Linked DNA regions of Paludisphaera rhizosphaerae. The main gene of each other region encodes a partner of the protein of the gene in region 2 in a complex. Links are inferred from orthologs where the notes say so. Each region holds a gene or a part of one and is shown on either strand. Other genes may lie near its edges. The genes, in order: G5C50_RS29910 and mnmG.

The links.
Region 1: the proteins of mnmG (region 2) and G5C50_RS29910 are in contact, whole or in part, in a solved structure (PDB 9HIP), measured with the Escherichia coli proteins. The link is inferred for Paludisphaera rhizosphaerae from one-to-one orthologs.

What each region holds. Positions count from the first base shown.
Region 1 is NZ_JAALCR010000046.1:16,785-29,001, forward strand. Bases 3,745-6,636 are described here. They hold G5C50_RS29910 (tRNA modification GTPase), read right to left. Parts: upstream 6,008-6,636; coding sequence 4,481-6,007; downstream 3,745-4,480. Other genes in these bases: G5C50_RS29905 (ATP-grasp domain-containing protein), read right to left, coding at 3,745-4,049; yidC (membrane protein insertase YidC), read right to left, coding at 6,021-6,636. Also shown: G5C50_RS29895 (sulfatase family protein), read right to left, coding at 1-584; G5C50_RS29900 (TerD family protein), read left to right, coding at 971-2,995; more of G5C50_RS29905, read right to left, coding at 3,210-3,744; more of yidC, read right to left, coding at 6,637-8,267; G5C50_RS29920 (metallophosphoesterase family protein), read right to left, coding at 8,476-9,243; tRNA (adenosine(37)-N6)-threonylcarbamoyltransferase complex dimerization subunit type 1 TsaB, read left to right, coding at 9,620-10,333; G5C50_RS29930 (DUF1559 domain-containing protein), read left to right, coding at 10,414-11,469; G5C50_RS29935 (class I SAM-dependent methyltransferase), read left to right, coding at 11,486-12,217. UniProt on the Escherichia coli protein: Exhibits a very high intrinsic GTPase hydrolysis rate. Involved in the addition of a carboxymethylaminomethyl (cmnm) group at the wobble position (U34) of certain tRNAs, forming tRNA-cmnm(5)s(2)U34.
Region 2 is NZ_JAALCR010000007.1:111,835-121,728, forward strand. Bases 1-2,934 are described here. They hold mnmG (tRNA uridine-5-carboxymethylaminomethyl(34) synthesis enzyme MnmG), read left to right. Parts: upstream 1-506; coding sequence 507-2,363; downstream 2,364-2,934. Other genes in these bases: G5C50_RS10890 (hypothetical protein), read left to right, coding at 1-408. Also shown: G5C50_RS10900 (response regulator), read left to right, coding at 2,970-3,551; G5C50_RS10905 (ATP-binding protein), read left to right, coding at 3,627-5,642; G5C50_RS10910 (tetratricopeptide repeat protein), read left to right, coding at 6,119-8,527; G5C50_RS10915 (hypothetical protein), read right to left, coding at 8,539-8,841; G5C50_RS10920 (hypothetical protein), read right to left, coding at 9,006-9,305; G5C50_RS10925 (sulfite oxidase), read left to right, coding at 9,702-9,894. UniProt on the Escherichia coli protein: NAD-binding protein involved in the addition of a carboxymethylaminomethyl (cmnm) group at the wobble position (U34) of certain tRNAs, forming tRNA-cmnm(5)s(2)U34.

The DNA.
Region 1 (12,217 bases), on a different replicon or contig from region 2:
AACGGGCCGTCCTTGTTTTCACGCATCCAGCGCAGGACCTCGTCGGTCATGACGTCGACGCTGAAGAGGCCGTCGAAGGTCTTCTGCTTCCCCTCAACCTCAAAGGTCGGGCTCTTGGGCGACCACCCGCCGCCGAGGTGACCGAAGAAGTGGTCGAACCCGCGTCGGGTGGGGTGCTGGTCGGGATTCACGCCAAGGTGCCATTTGCCGACCAGGGCGGTCTCGTACCCGGCTTTCTGCAGCAGCCCCGGCCAGGTTTCGACGCCGACCGGCAGACCGACGGCCGCCTCCACTGGCGCGATCCAGTCCGTGATGCCGACCTCGATCCCGTGACGCCCTGTCATGAAACTCGCCCGACTCGGCGAGCAGACGGGCGTCACGCTGAAAGCGTTGGCGAACCTCGCCCCCTCCTTCGCCAGGCGATCCATGTTGGGCGTCTTCGCTTCGGGATTGCCGTAGCACCCGACCGTCCACGCGGCCTGATCGTCGGTGACGACCGCGATGATGTTCGTCCGAGGCCCCTCGGCGGCGACGACCGCACCCGAGGTCGCGATCATGGCGAGGAATGCGAAGATCCGTTTCATGGAAGGATGCTCCGAGGGAAGGAGACGTGGGCGAGGCTCGATCGCCGCTGACTCGCAGCATTGTGAAGAAACGGGTCCGCTCCATCAAGGAGGCCCCGTCCCATGGAGCGCGAGGCCAGGATTACCTGATCGCGCATCGTGCTGCGAACCTGCGAGACGCTGTGGTGTCACTCAAGTGGCTCGCCGTCGAGCATGATTGCAGACGACGCGAGCCTCCGGTATAGTTTCGCTCGGCGGCTCTGAAGGTCCTTCCTTCTATGTTTTTCAAACCCTAGGGCCTTCGCTTTCCGCTTATTCTTGAGCGTCCCGCCGGGGTCCGGTCGGGACGTTCGCGTTTGTGGGGCAAAAGCGTGAACGCCCTTTACCTTCGTCGACGCCTGAAGGTGATGCTCCCCCAGGGAGACGGAACGACGCCGGTCAATGTCGTCGCCACTCTCCAGAAGAACCTCGAATCGCTGGGGTTTCTTCTCGACGAGGACGTTGTCGAGGAGCTGAAACGCCTGAGCCCGATTCAGCTGGACTCCTTCTACCAGCGGTTGGTGAAGGACCTCCGCGCGATGGTCGGCGCGCACCGGACGTTCAGTCCTATGTACCCGAACTTCCCTGCCCAGGTCATGGACATGACCGAGGCGGAACTCTATCTGAACGCCTTCCGCCACTACTGGACGCACAGGCTTCCGGAGACCGAACCCAAGGCTCGCGACCCGCTCGAAGACTCGCCAAATTTACGGATCATTCGGCTCGGTACGCGCGAGGATTTCGAGAACGTCTTTACGCTCCTCGCTCGGTCGAAGTCGCCGTTCTCGCCGCAGGATCAAGAGGACGTGAAATGGTTCATCGCGCAGTATCGCGATGGAATCAAGCGGCTCATGCCGGAGCATATCCCGTGCAAGGAGAACCTGGGGGTCCTTGGTGCCGAATTGATCCGCAATACGTCTGACGCTGAGGCCGTGCTGGGACCGCACATCAAGACCGCTACGGACGTGCTCCGCCTCGCCGCGGCGATGAGCGGCGGCGACGTGTCTCTGGCTCAAGCGTGCAGATTCGGCAAGTTCCGCCGCGCCGAGCGGACCCTGCTATTAGGCTGGATCGAGCGGGCAACTAGCCGCACTGAGGACATGCTCCGGTGGAAGCAACGCTGGATCCGGCTGGGCGAGCGTCTCCACCCGGGCGAGTATGCAGGCCGATTCCCAGAGACGGCGGCGGCCTTCGATGTACTCCGGAACGGCCGGCCGTTTGAGACGTTCAACTCGCGCGTCGAGAGGAGCTTGCTTCGCAAGGACGTCGATAGCGTGCTGGATTTGCTCGATGACCGTCCGGGCGAGTTGGCCCGGCGGCTGGATCATCTCACGCGGCTGGGGGACGATCGCGACGCGATCGTCGCCCGGTTCGCAAGCCGGGCCGACAGGGTATCGACTCCCGTTCTCCTCCAGGTGCTCACGTACTTTCGGCGTCGAGGCGAACCGGCCGACCTTCGGACGTTCTTCCCCAAGGGGAATATCGCCAAGGTCTACGCGATCCACGAGGCGCTTCCGGCCCTACCGGCGGGAGTGGATGAGGAACTGTCAACGATCTGCGAACAAGCACTCCTTGACCGTTTCTCGAAGCTCCCGCCGCTCGGAGCCTGCTACCTCGACGACATGTTGAGGAATTATCTGGTCCCCTTCTCCCAGCGGTCGGCGTCGAAGACCCTCCGAACCCTCGTGCGCGGCAGTCGCCTCCCGCTGCCCGAGTGCACGACGATGCGATTCTTCGTCTGGTGGAAGAACGGGCGCGGTCGGGTAGATATCGACCTCTCCGCGGCGATGTACGACGCGGACTTTGGTTATATTAGCACGCTGGCCTACTACAACCTGAAGGACTACGGGGCGCACCACAGCGGCGACATCGTCGATGCGCCGCAGGGCGCGGCCGAGTTCATCGACGTCGACATTCCGAGGTGCCTTGAGCGCAAGGTCCGATACGTCGTCATGTCCTTGAACAGTTTCACTCGGCAGCCGTACTGCGACTTGCCGGAATGCTTCGCCGGATGGATGGCTCGCGAGCAGCCGAACTCGGGGGAAATCTTCGAGCCGAAGACCGTGATCGATAAGGTGGACCTCGCCGCAGACACCCATATGTGCCTCCCGGCCATCTTTGATCTCGTCGGACGTGAGATCGTCTGGGCGGACATCGCCTTCGCCAGCCGTCCGCAGTTTGCTAACAACGTCCATAACAATCTGAGCGGCGTTTCTTTGATGCTCCGGGCGTTGACGCACCTTCGAAAGACTGACCTCTATTCGCTCTTCGACCTGCACGTAAAGGCGCGAGGGACGAGGGTCTCGGTAGCCGAAGGCGCCGATACCGTCTTTTCCGTCGATCGAGGGATCACGCCCTTCGACCTGGACCGAATCGCCGCTGAGTTCATGTGAGCGACGTCGGCTTGTCCTGATTTCGCAGCCCTCTACTTCCCGATGCAGAATCGACGCCCTCGGTGCGTTGAGTGCGCAAGATGCACGAATTTTCGGGCATTGTGGGTGCTCGAGGCGAGCCCCGGGTGTCTGGAATGCACGCTCTGCGTCGGGTTCTGTTCCGGAGGTGTTCCGCAACGGGATCACCATCGAGGGCTATGCCACCCTCACTCATTCAGGTTGCCCTCGGACTCAACGTCTGCCACTGCCGGATCGCCAGTTCGCTCGCCTTCCTCACAACATCGGACAAATCGCACTGATAGAGCCAAGAGCAGCTAAATCCATTCAGTTCCACCAACCACAATCTCCCTTTCGATTCGCATATGTCCATCATAAATATCGGATCGGGTCGCCAGGACACGTCGGCCAGTATGGCCGCCGCGAAGTCAAGCACCTCGACGGGACAGCCGGCCGCAATAGACTTTGTTCCGTCCTCGGAGTACTGGCTAGCCGCGATGACCTTGTCCTCGGCGACGATCAGACGCCATTCACGACCTATCTCCTTTGGAGCGGCGATCACGACCTGGGTCGCCGGATCGTAGCGAGTCGGAGACAAGGCCGCGGCGAATGACTCGCTATGTACGCAGCGTCCGACGAAATGCTTTTGACAGCCCGCTGGGCGGGCGAAAACCTCATCGTCGACCCCGAAAACTGTGAACACCCAATCGCTCTGCCGGATAGCTTCGACACCGGGCATGATTGCGTAATGTTGATTCAGCAGGTACTTCCCGTAGTAGGCGAAGTAGGTTGAACAATCGAGTTTCTCGGCGTCGCACCAGGCGCCCGGGGCCCACTCGTGGTGAAGTTGGATCTGGCGAGCGAAGGGGAAGGTCCCGTACCCGATCACGCACCGGTCGGGCGGGACGGGTTGGCCGTCGATGGCTAGGCTGGCTCCAGCTTTGAGCGAGCCGTGAGGGACGATGCTCCCGATCATCCCCTGCCGCCGGATCTCCGACAAGAGGAGGTCCGCTTCGTCGCGATAGACGCCAGCCTCGATCAGCCACGTCGGATTCATTGGTGACTCACGAACTACAACGCCGGGTAGTCTTACGCGTCTGACCCTCGCACTGCGGAAATCAATCCTACCGAATCACCATCATTACATGCATCAAGGATATAGTGTAATTCGCCAATCGAAGGCGGATTGACGGTCTCCGAGGTTGAGTCCTTGATTCGGTCTTCGCGATCGCTCTCGGGTCAGTTTGTTCGAGTTGAACCGTTCTGGACCTGAACTCGTGCAGATTCCGAAGCTCAACCTATCTCACGACCGCTTCCGACAGAATGTCGTTCCTGACTCTATCTAGGGTTCTGTGCCGAATTCTGTACCGGTCAGACGCCAAGGATCCAGTTCAGACCAAGGGAAGATATCGCAAACAACTTTTTCCCAATGGTTTGCGACATGTGGCGCGAAATATTCTCGCCATCTTCTCCCGATTCGACATCGACTCATTTTCCTATGCAGAACCGGGCGAAGATCCGGTCCAGGACGTCATCGGCCACGATGACGCCCGTGACTTCGCCGAGGTCATCGAGGGCGGCTCTCAGTTCGAAGGCGATCAATTCGTCGCCGCCGCCGGCGAGCATCACGGCGGCGGCCTCGCGGATGGAGGCCGAGGCTCGCGTCAGGGCGTCTCGGCAGCGGGCGGAAGTGCCCGTCGTTGAGGACTCGCTCTCGCGACGGCGGATCGCATTGGCGATCGTGTGTTTCAGTCGTTCGAGTCCCACGCCGGTCCGTGCGCTGGTGGCAAGCCAGGGCGTTGGGTCGTCGCCTGGAGGGGGGGCGAGGTCGGACTTGGTCCAGATGGGGATGACGCGGTCGTCGTCGGGAGTCTGGGAAGTCCGGGCGTCGGACGAGGAGCAGGCGAGGATCACGTCGGCGCGGTCGGATGCAGCCGACCGGCGGTCCTGGGCTTCGGCGGCGATCGCGTCGGCGGCGGATTCCATCCCCGCAGTGTCGACCAGCTCGACGACGAGTCCGTCGCAGGGGCAGGGGGCCGACAGGGTGTCGCGGGTGGCGCCGGCGACGGGCGAGACGATCGCGTGATCGTCCCCCAACAGCCCGTTGAACAGACGGCTCTTGCCGGCGTTGGGGAGGCCGACCAGGACCACGAGCGGGGCGTCGCCGGAACGGTCGCGACGGCCCAGGCGGGCGGTCAATGCGTCGAGGGCGACCGCCTCGCGGTCCAGTTCTTCCGCCAGCGCCGCGCGGCCGATGGGATCGACGTCGGCCTCGTCGACGAAATCGAGGTCAGCCTCCAGGTGGGCGAGGAGGTCGAGCAGCCGGTCGCGCAGGGCCTCGATCGGGCCCGCCAGTCCGCCAGCGAGCTGCTCCAACGCTGCGTCGAGGCGGCGGGCGTCGCGGGCGTCGATCACGCCCAGGACGGCCTCGGCGCGAGTCAGGTCAATTCGGCCGGAGAGGAAGGCTCGGAGGGTGAACTCGCCCGCCCGCGCTGGTCTGGCACCCTGGGACAGAACGTGCGCCAGCAGGCGGTCGAGCAGAGGAGGCGAGCCGAGCGTATGGATCTCCGCCAACTCCTGCCCGGTGTAGGTCCGAGGAGCCGGCCAGAGCGCGAGGCTCGCGGGGAGGAGCGGACGGAGGCCGGCGAGTTGGTACGAGCCGGCGATGACGGTGGGACGCCTCGGCGACGGTTCCGAGATGGCATACGCGTCCGAAACGACGGCCTTCCCCCCTGGAGGGGGAAGGTGGCCCGAAGGGCCGGATGAGGGGGACGACCGCTGTCGGACGTCTATCCCCCGACTCGTTACAAATCCCGAGGCGATCTCCCCCTCATCCGACCCCTGCGGGGTCTGCCTTCCCCCTCCAGGGGGGAAGGCGTCAGATTTGGGTTCGAAGTTCGCGAGGGCGACGCGCCACGCGCCGGGACCGGATAAACGAACGATGCCGCGAAGGCCCCCGCCGGGTGCGGAGGCCTTCGCGGCGATCAGATCCTCGGTGTCGAAGGCCGACGACATGGCCGGGCCGCGATCACTTCCGCCCGGGGCGGGCGGGGGGCTTGCGGCGGTCGCGGTCCTTCTCGACCTCCTTCTCTTTCTCCTTGCTCCGACCGTCCCGGGTCGCCCGGTCGTCGATCATCTTGCGGTAGGTCGGATCCTTCTTGGCCTCTTCGAGGACGCGATTCCAGAGCTGGGCGATGCCGCCGGTGGGCTTGGGGGGAGCTTCCGGCGAGCCCTTGGGGCCGCGGCCGGGGCCGTCCTCGCCCTTCGCGGGGCCTTCCGTCCCTTCGGCCGGATGCTCGTGGATGATCTTGGGGAGCAACAGCCGCTCGCCGATCGTCCAGAGGCTGCTCGTGATGAAGTAGATGCCCAGGCCCGAGGGGACCTTGTAGAACATCACGGCCATCACGATCATCATGTACTTCATCGTCTTCTGCTGCATTTCCGCCTCGGGCGTGGTGGCCGGCGGGGCGAAGAGCTGCGTCTGGAAGAGCATCAGACCGACGACCAGGATCGGCAGCAGGTTGAACCAGTGGCCGAGGAACGGCAGGTCGAACGGCATGCGGAAGAGCATGTCGGGCGCGGCGAGGTCGTTGATCCAGAGGAACGGCGCCTGACGGAGCCCGACCGTCGTATTCAGGGCCTGCCAGAGGCCGACGAAGATCGGCAACTGGATCAGGGCCGGCAGGCAGCCGGCGACCGGGTTGGCGTTGTGCTTCTTGTACAGGGCGAAGGTCTCGCGAGTGAGCTTCTCCTTGTCGTCCTTGTACTTCTCCTGGATCGCCTTGAGGTGGGGCTGAAGCTCCTGCATCTTCTGAGCCATCAGCGCCTGCTTGCGGCCCAGGGGGAACATCAGCATCTTGACGATCAGCGTCAGCAGGATGATGGCGACGCCGTAGTTGCCGCGAACCCCGCCGAAGAGCGCCGAGACCTTCTCAGTCAGGGAGTACGTGAACGAGAGCATCGGCGTGATGAACAGCTTGGCGATCGTCGGGGCGAGGGGGATGATCCCCTTGCGGTAGACGGCCAGTTCCTCGGCGCCGTAGGGAGCCAGGGCCTCGGGCGTTTTGGCGCCGGCGAAGACCTTGAAGGCGAACGTCTTGGGCGTGTTCGGGCCGACCTTCACCGGTCGGGAGCTGATCCGCACGCCGACGTCCGACTTCTGGAGATCCTGGGGGTGGGCGTGAAGGAGGACGCCCTGAGTCTCGCGGTCCATCCGGTCGTCGGCGCTCTTCGAGGCCAGAACTGGGGCGACGAGAATCGCGAAGTACTGGTTCTCGATGCCCGCATAACGCAGCGGGTTGACGGTCGACTCGAAGGCCTTGCCGGTGGCGATCTTGTAAGCCGTCTCGGTCTCCAGCGCGGTCGAGCCGCCGGAGGCGGCGGTGCCGAAGAAAACCTCGCGGAACGTTGAGGTGTACCACTCGCCTTCGATCGGGATCCCGTAGGGGCCCAGCAGATTGAAGGTGAAGGAACGCTCCTGGTCGTCAGGACTCTCGAACTTCAGGTCGAGTTCCAGGCCGTCGGCGCCCTGCCAGAGCCGGAACGTCTTGGTGACGATCACACCGTTGGCGGCCCTGGTGCGGAAGACGACTTCCTGGCCCTGGGCGGACGGGACTTCCCCGTTCGCCTCGCGGCTGATCGGACGCACGGCGCGGCCCTGATCGTCGCGGACGACGTCCCAGAGTTCGGCGTCGAGGAGATCCTCGCTCGGCGGCGCATCAGGGGTCGCGGCGGCAAGCTGGGCTCGATCCGCGGGACGCAAAGGCGAGCTGCGGCCGGCGACTTCGGACGGGCTGAGCGTCAGTGCCAGCGAGGGGGGCCAGGCGGCGGAGAAGAGCGGCTTGGATCGATCCCGGCCGATGAGCTGCATCGGCAGGTGGGGGTTCTTCCGCCCCTCGAAGTCGGCGTCGTAGCGCGACGAGAAGACGGACTCCACGCCCGCCCCCTTCTGGTCAAGCTGGACGGCCAGACGATAGCCGCCGGGCGTCTTGTCCTCGGCCGAGCCCATCGCCAGTTCGGTCGGCGGGACGAGATCGGCCTTCGGCTTGGGTGCCTCTTTGACGGCGGCGGATTCCGTGGACGGAGCGTCGCCGGGCTTTTTCTCGGCGTCGGCGGGCTCCGCCTTCTTGGCTTCATCCGCCTTGGCGACCGCGACGGGAGGCTTCTTGGCGGCGTTGCGGGGCGCCAGGCCGAGCTTTTCGAGGAGATAGGGGAACCCCACCATCCACAAGAAAATCAACATCACGAAGAGGACGAGACGCTTCTCATTGCTCATGAACCAGGATTCCCGGAGCCGTGTGGCGGAGGCGAGGGATGCAGCGGCCGACCAGTTCCGGGTCTTCGGAACGAGTTTGGCAGATCCTAAAAGTATAAGGACGCCGTCGAGCACCCTTCTCGATTGTCGCGAGGGGTCGACGAAATCGCAAGACGCCCTGCGCGTCCGCGTGAGGGCGTCCCGAGATCAGGGGTGGTGGGAAGGCGGCTTAGCGGCCCTGGCGGAGGCGATCGCCGAGGAAGGGTTCCAGATCCGAGATCGAGTGGATCTTCTGGATGGTCTTCTCGAAGTCGTACGGGACGCGCCGATAGGCGATGTGAGCAGGACGGGAGCCTTCGCCCTCGTCGAGAATCACATAGCAGGCTCGCGGGTCGCCGTCGCGAGGCTGGCCGACGGAGCCCACGTTGATGAGCAGCTTGCCCTCGCCCAGAGTGTATTCGTGGTCGATCTCGTCGGGGGCGAAGAACTGATAGCCCTCGGTGAAGATCCCCGGAACGTGCGTGTGGCCCTGGAAGCAGTAACGCTCCACCAGTTGGAACAATCGTTCCATCTTGCGATGGTTGTAGATGTCCTCGGGGAAGATGTACTCGCTCAGGGGGTTCCGGGGCGAACCGTGGACGAAGAGGAACGGGGGAGCCTTGTGGGTGCGGGGCAGTTCCCCGAGAAATTCCCAGCGGCGCTCGTTGCCGGCGCGGTCGGTCGAGCTTTCCAATTGCGACCGCGTCCAGAAGATCGCGCGCTCGGCGCCGACGTTGAAGCCGTCGGGATCGAACATCGCCCCCTGGTCGTGATTACCTAGCAGAGTGACCTTGCAGTTATCGATAACGAGATCGATGCACTCGCGCGGGTTAGGGCCGTAGCCGATCACATCCCCCAGGCAGAAGATCTCGTCGACCCCCTGGCTCTCGATGTCGCGCAGGACGGTCTCCAGCGCTTCGAGGTTTCCATGAATATCGCTGATTAACGCACGACGCACCGAGGGGAATCCTCCGACGAGGGGAGGGGAGCGGTCACCGGAGAAACGCTGCGACGGGAATCGGAGCGACCCAGCAATCCGTCGCGAGGACGCGAACACCCTCCAGAGTATCTTACTTTATGCCCATGGCGAGGGGGAATTTTCGCCCCCGCGGCGGCTTTCTTCACGGTAGGAAATTTACGTTCTTCACAATTTTAAGAATAGGGCGAGAGACGACGACGGGTCAAGGTTCATCAATTAATGGAGGATGGAAGATTGCTTGCGTGTCTCTTTTCCGCATCGTCCGCCGAGAAGGCGTGGGTGACGGGCGGCGCGTGTCGGCGATAGAATCGGGACGAGATTCGATGCGACCTTCCCTCCCCAGGCGAGTTTTTCAGTGGCCCCTCACCCGTTCGTGCTGGCTCTCGACACCTCCGGCGACCGCTCGGCGATCGGCCTGCGAGCCGCCGATGGAGCCCTTTTCGAGGCCGAGACGGACGCCTCGCGCAAGCACGGCCGGGATTTGCTCCCCTCTCTTCGTAATCTGCTCCGATCGGCCGGCGTAAGACCGGCGCAGATTGGTTTGATCGGCGTCGGATTGGGGCCTGGATCGTATACAGGTCTGCGAATCGGGCTCACCGCGGCGCGGACGCTCGCGTATGCGGCGGGGGCTCGGTTGGTCGGTTTCGACAGCCTGGAGGCCGTCGCCCGCAACGCCCCCGAGGACGAGACGCACGTGATCGTGGTCGGCGACGCCCAGCGCGGCGAAGTTTATGCGGCCGAGTTCGTCCGGGAGGCCCCCGGCGCTCCGCTCGTCGCCTGCGGGCCGAGCCGGATCGAGCCGCTTGCGGCCTGGTCGGAGCGCGTTGAACCGGGGGCTTTCGTGATCGGCTCCGGCCTGCGGTCGCCGACCATCCGATCGGCGCTCGCGGGACGCTCTCTCATCGAGCCCGACGATTCGATCCATCGTCCGTCCGGCCGGCGGATGATTGAACTGGTGGATCGAGTCGCTGAGTTTGGGGCTCAGATCGAGCCCGACGACCTGGATCCCAACTACCTTCGCCGGAGCGCGGCCGAGGATCAATGGGACGCCCGCGCTCTGGGGCGATGATGCGCCGCGTTGTGATCGGCGGCCGGTCGGGGTAGCATGAGCGAGTCTTGACCGCCCTCGACCTCTCGGAGGATCCTGGATTGTCCGCTTCTCCAATCGCCGCCCGCTCGTTCCGCTCCCCTCGTCCCGCCTTCACGCTGATCGAACTGCTGGTCGTCATCGCGATCATCGCGGTGCTGATCGCGTTGCTCCTGCCGGCCGTCCAGGCGGCCCGCGAGGCCGCTCGACGGGCTCAGTGCACCAACAACATGAAGCAACTGTCGTTGGCGGCTTTGAACTACGAGTCGACGCATCAAACCGTTGCAACCGGGGGCTTTACGCGGAGCGGGTCGTTGCCGGGGTCGAAGTGGAACTTCAGCCCGTTCGTCCACATGCTGCCGTTCTACGAGCAGCAGAACGTCTACAACATGGTGAACTTCTCGCCCGGCGTCTTCACGGCCGAGAATGTGACGCTGGCGGGAACGAGCATCTCGGCCCTCCAGTGCCCCAGCGACGCCACGGTCTACGACCTGACGCCGGTGGTCGCAACCCAATACGCCAGTCTTCCTTCCGGAACCTGGATGCAGGCCAAGACCAGCTATGGGGGAGTCGTGGGCTGCTGGAGCCTGATGCTCCATATCGACAACCCAACGTTCGCGGCTCGCAAGGCCAACATGAACGGCGTGATCTACGCCCACAGCGCCACCCGACTCTCCGAGATCACGGACGGCACGAGCAACACCATGCTCTTCGCCGAGCACAACCACGGCGCGTTCGATTCGGCCGGCCAGGCGCAGTACCACGGCTGGAATTCGGGCTTCTGGACCGACACCATGATCGGCGGCTACTACCCGATCAACGGAACGCTCAAGGTTCTTCGACTGAGTGACTCGGCGGCGCGCGACTACATCGCATTCAACATCGGCAGCCGACATCCCGGCGGGGCCAATGTGGGTCTGGCCGACGGCTCGGTCCGGTTCCTCAAAGATTCCACCGACTGCTGGCCGATCGACCCGACGACCAAGACGGCGGTTGGAGTCTCGTTCAACGCCGACGGCCAGGGGATCCAGACGATCGCACCTGGGACGAAAATCGGGATCCTCCAGGCCCTCTGCACGCGGAACTTCGGCGAGGTGATCTCCGCCGACTCCTACTAAGCCCACCGGCCGCACCATGCCCGACCCTCGCGACGACCAGGCCCGTACCAAGTCCACGTACGGGCTGCAGTGGAATCGGTTTCGGATCATCCGGGAAGACGAGGACCGGGCGACCTTCGCGAACCGGACGGGCCTGCGGCCGGGAGACCTGGCGGGCCGTACGGTGCTCGACGGCGGCTGCGGAATGGGGCGTTACCTGAGAATCGCCGCGGCCGACGCCCCCCGGTTGGCCGTCGGCCTGGATCTCAGCGAGGCGGTCCTCGCCGCCCGCGACCTGACCGCCGAACTTCCCAGCGTTTCGCTCGTTCGCGGCGACCTGCTCCGGCTCCCGTTCGCGGAAGGCTCGTTCGACCACATCTACTCGATCGGCGTCCTCGACCACACGCCCGACCCGAGAGCCGCCTTCCTCGGGCTCGCGAGGTTGCTCCGGCCGGGAGGACGCATCGCGCTCTGGGTCTACGAGCGCGAAAGTCCGGCCGTCGAGCGGATCATGAACGCCCACCGGGCGGTTTCGACCCGGCTCCCGCTGGGAATGCTGCTGGCGATGTGCCGACTCTCCGCGCCGATCGGCCTCCTGAAGCGGCGGCTGATGTCGAGCCGCTGGCGATTGGTGGAGCGGTCCGGCGTGGCGCTGCACGCGCTGACGATCGGCGTTTCGATGCACCCGGACGCCGAGGTGCGGGTTTGCGACACGCTCGACTGGTACGCGCCGAAGTTTCTCTCCCGCCACACCGTCGAGGAAGTTCGC
Region 2 (9,894 bases):
GGCCTGTCCCACAAGGACAACCACGTCCGTTCGATCGCCTCGCAACTGCTCTGCAACCTGGCCGTCAGCGACCCCGAGGCCCGGATCCGCGACGCCTTCGATCCCCTGCTCGCCGTCACGAAGGACGAACGCTTCGTCACCGCGCGGCACTGTCTCCTCTCGCTCTGGAAGATCGGCCTGGCCGGCGAGGACCGCCGGGAAATGGTCGTCGCCGGCCTCGCCCACCGCTTCGCCGAGGCCGCGGAGGAGAAGAACGGCACCCTGATCCGCTTCGACATCTCCCAGGGGCTCCGCAAACTTTACGACCATTCCCGAGACGAGACGATCCGCGAGCAGGCCCTCGCACTCATCGAATCCGAACCCGACCTGAAGTACCGCAAGAAGTACGCGGGCGTCTGGAAGAAGTAGCCGCGTCGCGGGCGGGCTGGAGTCCGGGAAGATCACTTGGCTAAGATGAATTCGTTCATCTTCTGCGAAGCCGAGCCCGCACCCGAGAGTCGCCCTCCATGTCCGCGTCCGCCAGCCGGGATCCGTATCAGTTCGACGTCGTGGTGGTGGGCGCCGGGCACGCCGGGGTCGAAGCGGCGCTGGCCGCCGCGCGGCTGGGACGGCGCACGGCCCTCTTGACCATGAACGTCGACGCCGTTGGGCAGATGAGCTGCAACCCGGCCATCGGCGGCGTCGCCAAGGGGCAGATCGTCCGCGAGGTCGACGCCCTCGGCGGCGCGATGGGGGTTCTCACCGACGCCTCGGCCATCCAGTTCCGGCTCCTCAACCGCGGCAAGGGGCCGGCCATGCACAGCCCCCGCGCCCAGTGCGACAAGAAGGCCTATCAGGCTCTCGCCAAACTGACCGTCGAGAACCAGCCCAACCTCACGCTCCGCCAGGAGATGATCGAGGCCGTCGAGGTCGAAGGGGGCCGCGTCGCCGGCGTCCGCTGCCGAGGGGACGTCCTCTATAAGGCGCGTTCGGTCGTTCTGACCACCGGCACCTTCCTTCAGGCCCTGATGCACACCGGCGAGGTTCGCACTCCGGGAGGTCGCGGCGGCGACGCCTCGGCCGAGGGGCTATCCGGCAGTCTCCGCGGCCTCGGCTTCGAGCTGCGCCGGTTCAAGACGGGGACGCCGCCGCGGCTCAACGGTCGGACGATCGACTTCGACCGCCTGGACCCGCAACCGGGCGACGCCGAACCCGTCGCCTTCTCGTTCCTCACCGACCGGATCGAACAGGTCCAGGTCCCCTGCCACATCACGGCCACGTCGCAGGCCGTCCACGAGATCATCCGCGCCAACCTGCACCGCGCGCCGATGTACTCGGGACGGATCCAGTCGACCGGCCCGCGATACTGCCCGTCGATCGAGGACAAGGTGGTGCGGTTCGCCGACCGCGAGTCGCACCAGATCTTCCTGGAACCCGAGGGCCGCAACACCCGCGAATACTACTGCAACGGCATCTCCACCAGCCTCCCCCGCGACGTCCAGGAGGAGATCATCCCCCTGATCCCCGGCCTGGAACACGCCGAGATCATGCGCTACGGGTACGCCGTCGAGTACGACTTCGCCCCCCCCGAACAGCTTAGCCCAACCCTGGAAACCAAGGCCGTCCCCGGCCTCTTCTTCGCCGGCCAGCTCAACGGCACGACCGGCTACGAGGAAGCCGCCGCTCAGGGACTTGTCGCCGGGGCCAACGCGGCGCTCTCGGCGGCCGACGCCGAGCCGTTCACGCTCGACCGATCGACGTCGTACATCGGCGTCCTGATCGACGATCTGGTGACCCGCGGGGTCGATGAGCCCTACCGGATGTTCACCAGCCGCGCCGAGTATCGGCTGCTCCTCCGCCACGACAACGCCGACCTCCGCCTCACCGAGCGGGGTCGGGCCGTCGGACTGGTCGACGACGCCCGCTGGGCTCGCTTCGAAACCCGCCGCGACGCCATCGCCGGCCTCCGCGAACGGCTGACGACCACCCGCAAGGGGGGCGTCGCCCTATTCCAGACGCTCCGCCGCCACGACACGACCTGGGCCGACCTCGCGGCCCTGGACCCGGACCTCGCCTCGGCCGGGATCCCGGCCGACGTCGTCGCCCAGGTGACCATCGAGGCGAAATACGAGGGCTACGTCGGCCGCCAGGTCGAGCAGATCGAGCGGTTCCGCCGCCTGGAAGACAAGGCGATCCCCGCCGACTTCGACTACGCCGCGATTCCCCAGCTTCGCGCCGAGGCCCGCGAAAAGCTCGCAAGGGTCCGCCCCCGCTCACTCGGCCAGGCGGGCCGAATCAGCGGGATCAGCCCGGCCGACCTCGCCACCCTGCTCGTCCATCTCCGCCGCCGCCCCGCGTCCACCGCCGACGGGTCGGCCCGCTGAAATTGCCCCGAGCCCGGAAACTCCTCTCCCCCGTCTATCGCCGTAAATCATCGCCGTAGCCTCCCATCCCCCGCCGCGTCCGACAACCGAGATTGACAGAATCGCGCATTCGGTATTTGCTGTGCAGGACGTCTCCCCTTACCAGTCCTTCCAGAACGAAGTCCTGGAAAGCTGGGGAGATGGTTCCTTGCAGTCTTCAGGAAGAGGCTGACGCCGATGGCGAGACCGCACCAATGTGGTCATCCGATCAGCGACAGTCCGTGCCGTCGGCCTTCGCGGGTCCACGGCGCGTCGTCCAGGTTGGCTCTCGTCAACACGAGCCCTCTCCTCAGCCTCCCCTGATTGACAAAGACTCACGACTTTTTACAATTGGTCGAATTGGCAATTTCGGTAATTTTTATAGTCTTCGCAGGTTTTAACGCTTAGGCTTTTCACGGAGGTCAAAAGCCTCGGCGTGGGAGTCGGCAGGATCGCGATCGAGATCGTGACAGGGACGTGTCGCAGGGAGGCCGAACGGGGCGGTATCGGGTTCGCAGGAAGGTCGCCGGAGGGGCGGCAGTGCGAGCTTGAAAACGACCCCGAGGGATCATCGGGACTCAACCAACCATGAAGACCGTTTACACGACGGGCGAGGCTGCGAAGATCTGCAAGGTCAGTCAGCAGACCATCATCCGCTGTTTCGACTCGGGCCAATTGAAGGGGTTCCGGGTACCCGGCTCGCGATTCCGGCGGATTCCGCGGGAGGCGCTGTACCGGTTTATGAAGGACAACGGGATCCCCACCGACGCTCTGGAGAGCGGGCGGCGGCGGATCCTGATCGTCGACGACGATCAGGCGGTGGTGGACCTGATCGCCGAAGTGCTGACGGCCGACGGCCGGTTCGAGCACAAGGCGGTGAACAACGGGTTCGGGGCGGGGATGCTCGCCAAGGAATACCACCCGGACCTCATCATCCTCGACGTCATGTTGCCGGACATCAACGGCCAGGCCGTCTGCGAGCTGATCCGCCGGGATCCCAGCATCTCGGACATCAAGATCATCTGCATCTCGGGCATGGTTGAGGAAGACAAGATCGCCGAGCTGAAGACCTCCGGCGCGGACGATTTCCTCCACAAGCCGCTCGATATCGATGAACTGATCGCCAAGATCTGCCGACTGTTAGATATGGAGACCAGCCCTAACGCCTGAGTGCGAAGCGCCCGACGCGCCGCCCGATCCGGGGGGCCGACGGGCGGAAGGGGGTCGGGAAGGAGCCCGATCGTCGTGCGGTTCCAGTCGGGACGAACAACACCGGGAGAGCCGCTGCTCGGCCGCCTGTACGGGCTGGCGCGGCTGCCGGTCCGTCCTCATTCCGCGCGCGTCGTCGCCGCGGTCTTCGCCGACGCGGTCGAAGCCGAGGACGACGAGTCGGGCCCGGTCGTCCCCCGGACGCTCCCCGACCTCGACCCGGGCTGGCTCGCCGCCGAGGCGACGCCCGGTTCCCCAGGCGCGCTCCAGGTTCTGGCGAACGCCCCCTGGTGGCCTTCAGCGACAGCCTCGGGCCCCGCGGCCGAGGCGATCCAGAAGCTCTGGCGTCACGCCGTCGCGACGGCCTCGGCGTGTCGGTCGCTAGCGAAAGAACACGACGACCGCGATCCCGACGGTCTGATCCGCGCGGGGATGCTGCACGGCCTGGGTCGCTGGGCCCTGGCGGCCGTCGATCCTGAACGCCTGGCCCTCTGGCTGGCCGAACCCGATCGCGAAGCCCGCCGCCGCCGCGAGATCGCCGAGTTGGGCCTCGACCTCCGCGAAGTCGGCCGATGCCTGGCGGAGCGCTGGGGCTGCGACCCCTTGATCGTCGACGCCGCATGGCTTTACGGCGAGGACGACGCCGACCTGCTGGCCGCTGCCCGCGAGCCAGCCCGGTTAGCCCTCGTCCGCGAGGCCATCCGCCGCGCCGAGGCCACCCCCTGGGCGCTGGACCCGCCCGACGGCCGCACGCCGGCCATGCCGGCCGACCCCCGCCTGAGGATCCTCGTGGCCGAAGTCCAGGCTCGCACCGGGGCTCCGTTTACGGCCGCCGACGCCTCTCCCTTCGAGGAGCGGGCCGTCCGCGACGCCGCCCGGCTCCGAATCCGGCTCGCCGAGATGACGCGCACCGCCGCCAGCCGGCAGCGGCTCATCGACGCTGTCGCCGACTCCGTCCCCGACGAAACCCCGGAGAACTGGGCCGTCCGCGCCGGCCGAGCCTGGTGCGGCGAACCCGAGGTCAACGCCGCCCGCGTCGTTTGGCGCGAGCCCCGCATGGGCGCGGCGGCTCCAGGTCTCGACGACGAGCCCGAGTCCGAGAACCCGTCGCGCCGGGGTGCCTCCTGGACGATCCCCCTGGAATCGGCGGGCGAATCCATCGGCGAAATCCAGCTCTGGCTCGACGCCGACGTGCAGGCTCTCCACGACCGACTTGGCCCCACGCGAGTGATCGAAGCCTGGAAGTCGTGGTCGGCCCATGTCGCCGGCCGGGCCTTGCAAGATCGTCGCCTGCGCGCCGCGGTGGAGGGCTCTCGCGAGGCTTCGCGATCGGCCCGGGCTCGGCTTCAGACCGCCAAGCTTGACGCCCTCGCCGAATTCGCCGCCGGCGCGGGACATGAGTTGAACAACCCGCTGGCCGTCATCGTCGGCCGGGCCCAACTCCTTCAGGCCAAGGCCGAGGACCCGGAGACGAAGCGGTCGCTGGGAATCATCCTCAGCCAGGCGCAGCGGACGCACCGGATCCTCCGCGACCTCATGTTCATCGCCCGTCCTGGCACCTCCCGCCCCCGGCTCTGTCGACCGGCCGACGTCCTGCGCGCCTGCCTGGCCGACTTCCAGGCCGAGTGCGAATCCCGCGGCCTCCGTCTGGTCGGCGAATTCGACGAGCCCGAGCAACAGGCGTGGACCGACCCTGACGGCCTGCGACACGTCGCCGACGTCCTGATCCGCAACGCACTCCAGGCCTCCTCCGGCAACGGCGGCGGGACGATCCGCCTCCGCGCGGGGCGGCAGGGCCGCGAGCTTCGCATCCAGGTGGCCGACACCGGCAAGGGGATCGCCCCGACCGAAGCCCCCCACCTCTTCGACCCCTTCTTCTGCGGTCGGCAGGCCGGCCGCGGGCTGGGCCTGGGCCTCGCCCGGGCCGCCCGGATCGTCGAGCGCGCCGGCGGCTCTCTGACATGGGACCCCGCCCCCGGCCAGGGCTCGATCTTCCACGTCCGCATCCCCTGGGAACGCCCCCCCGAAGAGCCCGCCGCACGCGGAGCTTGATCGACCGCCCGAGATCGTCAAAACAGACGACTCGCGACCTGCGGAGGTCGTAATCGCTCAGGGGACCTGGATGGAGGCTCCCGCCTCCGAATCCAGCGCGCCGTCAACTCCACGACGGCGCCGTCGGCCCCCCGCCAGTCGCTCGATTTCAAACGCCGGTGCCAGGTCGTCGCCTGGTCTTGACACGCGCCGACGAGCCGGCGGATCGACCGGCGAACACTCATATGCATGCGCGATGGTCGAGAACCGCGTCGTAGACTCCCTCGTTTTAGGGATATCGCCAAGACCGACCTCTTCCCCACACTTTACAATCAAATTTGTGTCACTTTCGAACTTTTTTCCAGTTTACTGGGCTAACTCGTCTCCTTTCTCGCATTGTCTTGCGAACGATGAATTCGCCGACGAGTTCCCCCCTCGATCGACGTCGAGGGAGTCGCGCTCACGTGATGGGGCTGAAACGTCAGGAGGCCCGATCGATGAACGTGGAACACGACCAACCGACCCTTTTCCACCGAGTCCACGCCCGCCACGGTTCCATCCTGCTCGTCGCGCTCGCTCTGGCCGGGACCGCCTCGGCGGGCCTCGCACTGACCTGGCGGGCCGCAAAGGCAGAGCGACGAGCCCTCGACGCGCTTGAGAGCGAAGTCGCCCAGCGCCGGTTCGCCCAGGAGCAACTGGCCGTCGCCCTTGAGGAACTCGACGAACTGTACGCCGACCTGGGAGAATGGTGGTTGGCGAACGCCGACGGGTTGACCAGTCTTCAGCGTCAATGCCTGACAAAAGCCCTGCCTCGCTACGAACGGTTCGCGGAGGCTCAGGGCGACGCCCCCGACGTCCGCCGCGCCACGGCGACGGCCATTCACCGGGTCGGCCAGATCCGCATGGCGCTCGGCCGCCCCGGCGACGCCGAAGGACCCTTCGAGCAGGCCGTGGCGATTCGACGACAGCTTGCCGACTTTCCCCCCCACCACCCCGCCGACCGCCTCGCCCTGGCTGAAAGCCTTCGGGCGCGCGGAGCCGTTCTGAGCACCCTGCGGCTCAAAACCGCGGCGGAACAGCTCGATCGCGAGGCCGCCGATCTGGCCGACTCCCTCGTCGCAGAAAATCCCGGCGAGCCGCTCTACCTCGGCGTGCTGATCGAATGCCTGAACGATCTGAGCCAGCGGCAGGAAGACCTGGCGCGAAACGATGAGGCCGAAACGACCCACCAGCGAGCGCTCAGCCTCGCAAGATCCCTCGCGGCCTCGAATCCGACCGCCCCCAGACATCGAGAGCTGCTGGCCCGGCTTCTCAGCCGCGAGGGAGCCCGCGCCGGTGTGCGGGGCGAGTGTGACGACGCGGAAGCCGCTCTGCGTCAGACGATAGGCATCCTGAAGGATCTTCAGATCGACGCCCCGAGCCGCATCGACTACCGCGCCAGGCACGCGGCGGCTCTGGGCGACCTCGCCGTCGCCCTGAGCAAGGCAAAGCGGCCTCGCGACGCCGACCCCGTGTTGCGCCGATCGGTCGCGATGCACGACGAACTGGCCGAGGAGCATCCCGACGTCCTTCTCTACCGCCGACGTTCCGCCGCAGCCTGGCACAACCTGGGCGTGCTGCATGACCGACTCGGCCGGGCAGCCGACGCGGAAGCGGCCTGGCGCCATTCCATCAAGCTGTACGAGGACTTGCTTCGCGATTTTCCTGACGATCAAGAATCTCGCGCCGACCTCGCCGCCACCGCCGCCCTGCTGGCCTCGAAGCTCGATAGCGTCGATCAATCCGCGAAAGCCCTGGAATACCGTGTGATGCAGGCGGACGCGGCTCGATCGCTCGTCGACCTGGCTCCTGAGAACGTCAACCGTCGCCTGGCGCTGGCGAACGCCTGGATCGACATCGGGGGGAGCTTGATGGGCGTCGGCCGCACAGACGAGGCTCTGGGCTACCTCCGGAATGGCCTGGCGGCCTATGAACCTGTGAGCGGCCAGCGCTCGCTGAACATGCAGGGCCTTTCGTATCTGGCCTGCGGGCTAACCAACCTGTCTCAATGCCTCAAGCTCCACCGCGACGGGCTTGAGGAAGCTGAGTCCGCACTACGGCGTGCGGCCGACTTCCACAGACGCCTGGCGAACCAGCGTCCCGACGACCTCGACTTCCAGCGGGCCCTCGGCGAGGATCTGGTCCGCCTCGGAGAGCTGCGAAGACTCCAAGGGAAGTCCGCGGAGGCCGTCGATTTGTGCGAGCGGGCCCTGGCCTTTCAGCGATCCAACCTTGCCGACAACCCGTCCGACCTGGCCGTGCGCCAGGCCTTTCGGGAAGCGCACTACGAGCTGGCCAAGGCCAAGCGGGCTCTTGGCGACCGGGCGGGAGCCTCGGAAACCGCTGAGTCGCTCATTCGCGACATGCCCGACGACCCCCAGGCCCTGGCGATGGCCGTCGGGTTCCTCGAAAATCGAGCCGTCGCCAAGGCCGCCGTCGACAAGGCGGCGGATCTCGGAGCCCGCAATGCGAGTATCCAGAACTTGCTGGCGTACGTCCTGGCCACGACGTCCCATCCGGGCCTCCGGGATCCGTCTCGGGCCGTGGAACTGGCTCGTAGGGCGACGGGATTCTCGCCTCTGAACGGCGCGTACGAGTCGACACTCGGTCTGGCCCTGTTCCGCTCCGGTCAGTACGACGAGGCTGTCGTCAGGCTCGAACGTGCAGAATGTCTTCCCGGCCGTCTGGAAGGCCTCGACGCCCTGGCCCTTACTCTGGCACACACACAGAAAGGCGACCTGTCGACCGCCCGCAGGCACTACGAGCACGCCATGAAATGGGCCGAAATCCACTCGCTCATCGATCAGGAAGTCTTCGAAGACCTCCGCGCGGAGGCTGAGGCGGCTCTCAACGACGAGACGTCGTAGCCGCCGCTCGGTCAGACCAGCTTCCGGGGAGTAGCCTCGGGACGAGATTCGGGCTGATCCTTTCGTGCACTGAATCCATCCTTGAGCCGGTCCGCGTACGGAATCAGCCACATCAACAGCCGAATCCGGCCCAGAAGGTTCGACAGCAGGAACGTCGCCCAGAGTCCAAGCAGAGCGACGCCGATGGAAAGATAGGCGAGCAAGCCCGGCCAGAAATAATAGCCGGCAAGCGCGCCGACCAGCACCGCGCCCAGGGCCGCCGCGTTCGCGAGGTGAAGCGCTTTCAAGATCAAGGGGCCGAGCGACGCGGGCATGAGTCGGATCCTCGTTCGAATCACGAAGTCGCGACGCCGGTCGAGTACGAATCGATCGACTCGCTAACCGAGCGGATTCTCGGGGATCCCTTCATGCAACCCTCGCGCCTGCGCAAACGCCGACGAGGGCGGCGGGATCGCGCCGCCCCCGATCGCGGGTTGGTTCAGGCGATGGCCTTGTGCGCGACCATGTTGTCGGCCAGGGCGTGGCAGTCCGGGCAGAGGAACGTGACGTTCAGCGGCTCCTCATAGTCCCAATGGTGACGCTGGAGACGCTGGCGACGACGGCACCAGGAGCAACAACGGGGGCGTTCGATCAAGCCCAGCGACTCGGCCAGAGCCGCCGCGTAGCGCGCCGAGCGGGTGCGAATCCGTCGGGGCTTGATTGAGTCGAGGCAGATGTCCAGATGACGGCCGAGACGAGCGAACAGGTCGTGCTGACGCTTGCGCCGGATCTTTTTCATCGTCGCAACCCGTATGTTGGAGTCGGTGGCCACCTCAGATCGAACGCTGGAAGAAAGGAGCGCGATCGCGAGCCGACTGCGGGCTGCTAGTGACGTCCATGAACGGCCATCCTGAGGTCGGCCCGTTCTCGTCACCGCAAGTATAGAGCAAAATGGATACCCAGTTCGCCCTACTACCCCTTGATACGAACATGTTCGCAGCCAGGTTCTTCCAATTATTCCAATTACGCCGATTCGCCGCCCGTTTGGACGTTGCGTGGGCGCCTCGCGGTTCCTGGCGGAGGGGCGTTGGGCGGGCGGAGCGGATCGACGGTCCTGGACACGGAGCGGGCACTTCTGCATACTCTGGACGCAGCCCCGGAGGCCGGGGTTCGCGTAGGGAGGGGGTGCAGGACGATGGGATCGGATCACGTGGAGAAGCCAACCGGCCCGGAAAGGCCGGCGACGGACCGTCGCGGGTTTCTAGGAGCGGTGTGGGGCGGAGCGCTGGCGGCGGGCGGACTCAACCGCACAACCGACGCCTCCACCCTCGCCGACGAGTCACCGGCCGGCCCGGACCGGCGCATGATCGTGCGCACCGAGCGGCCCC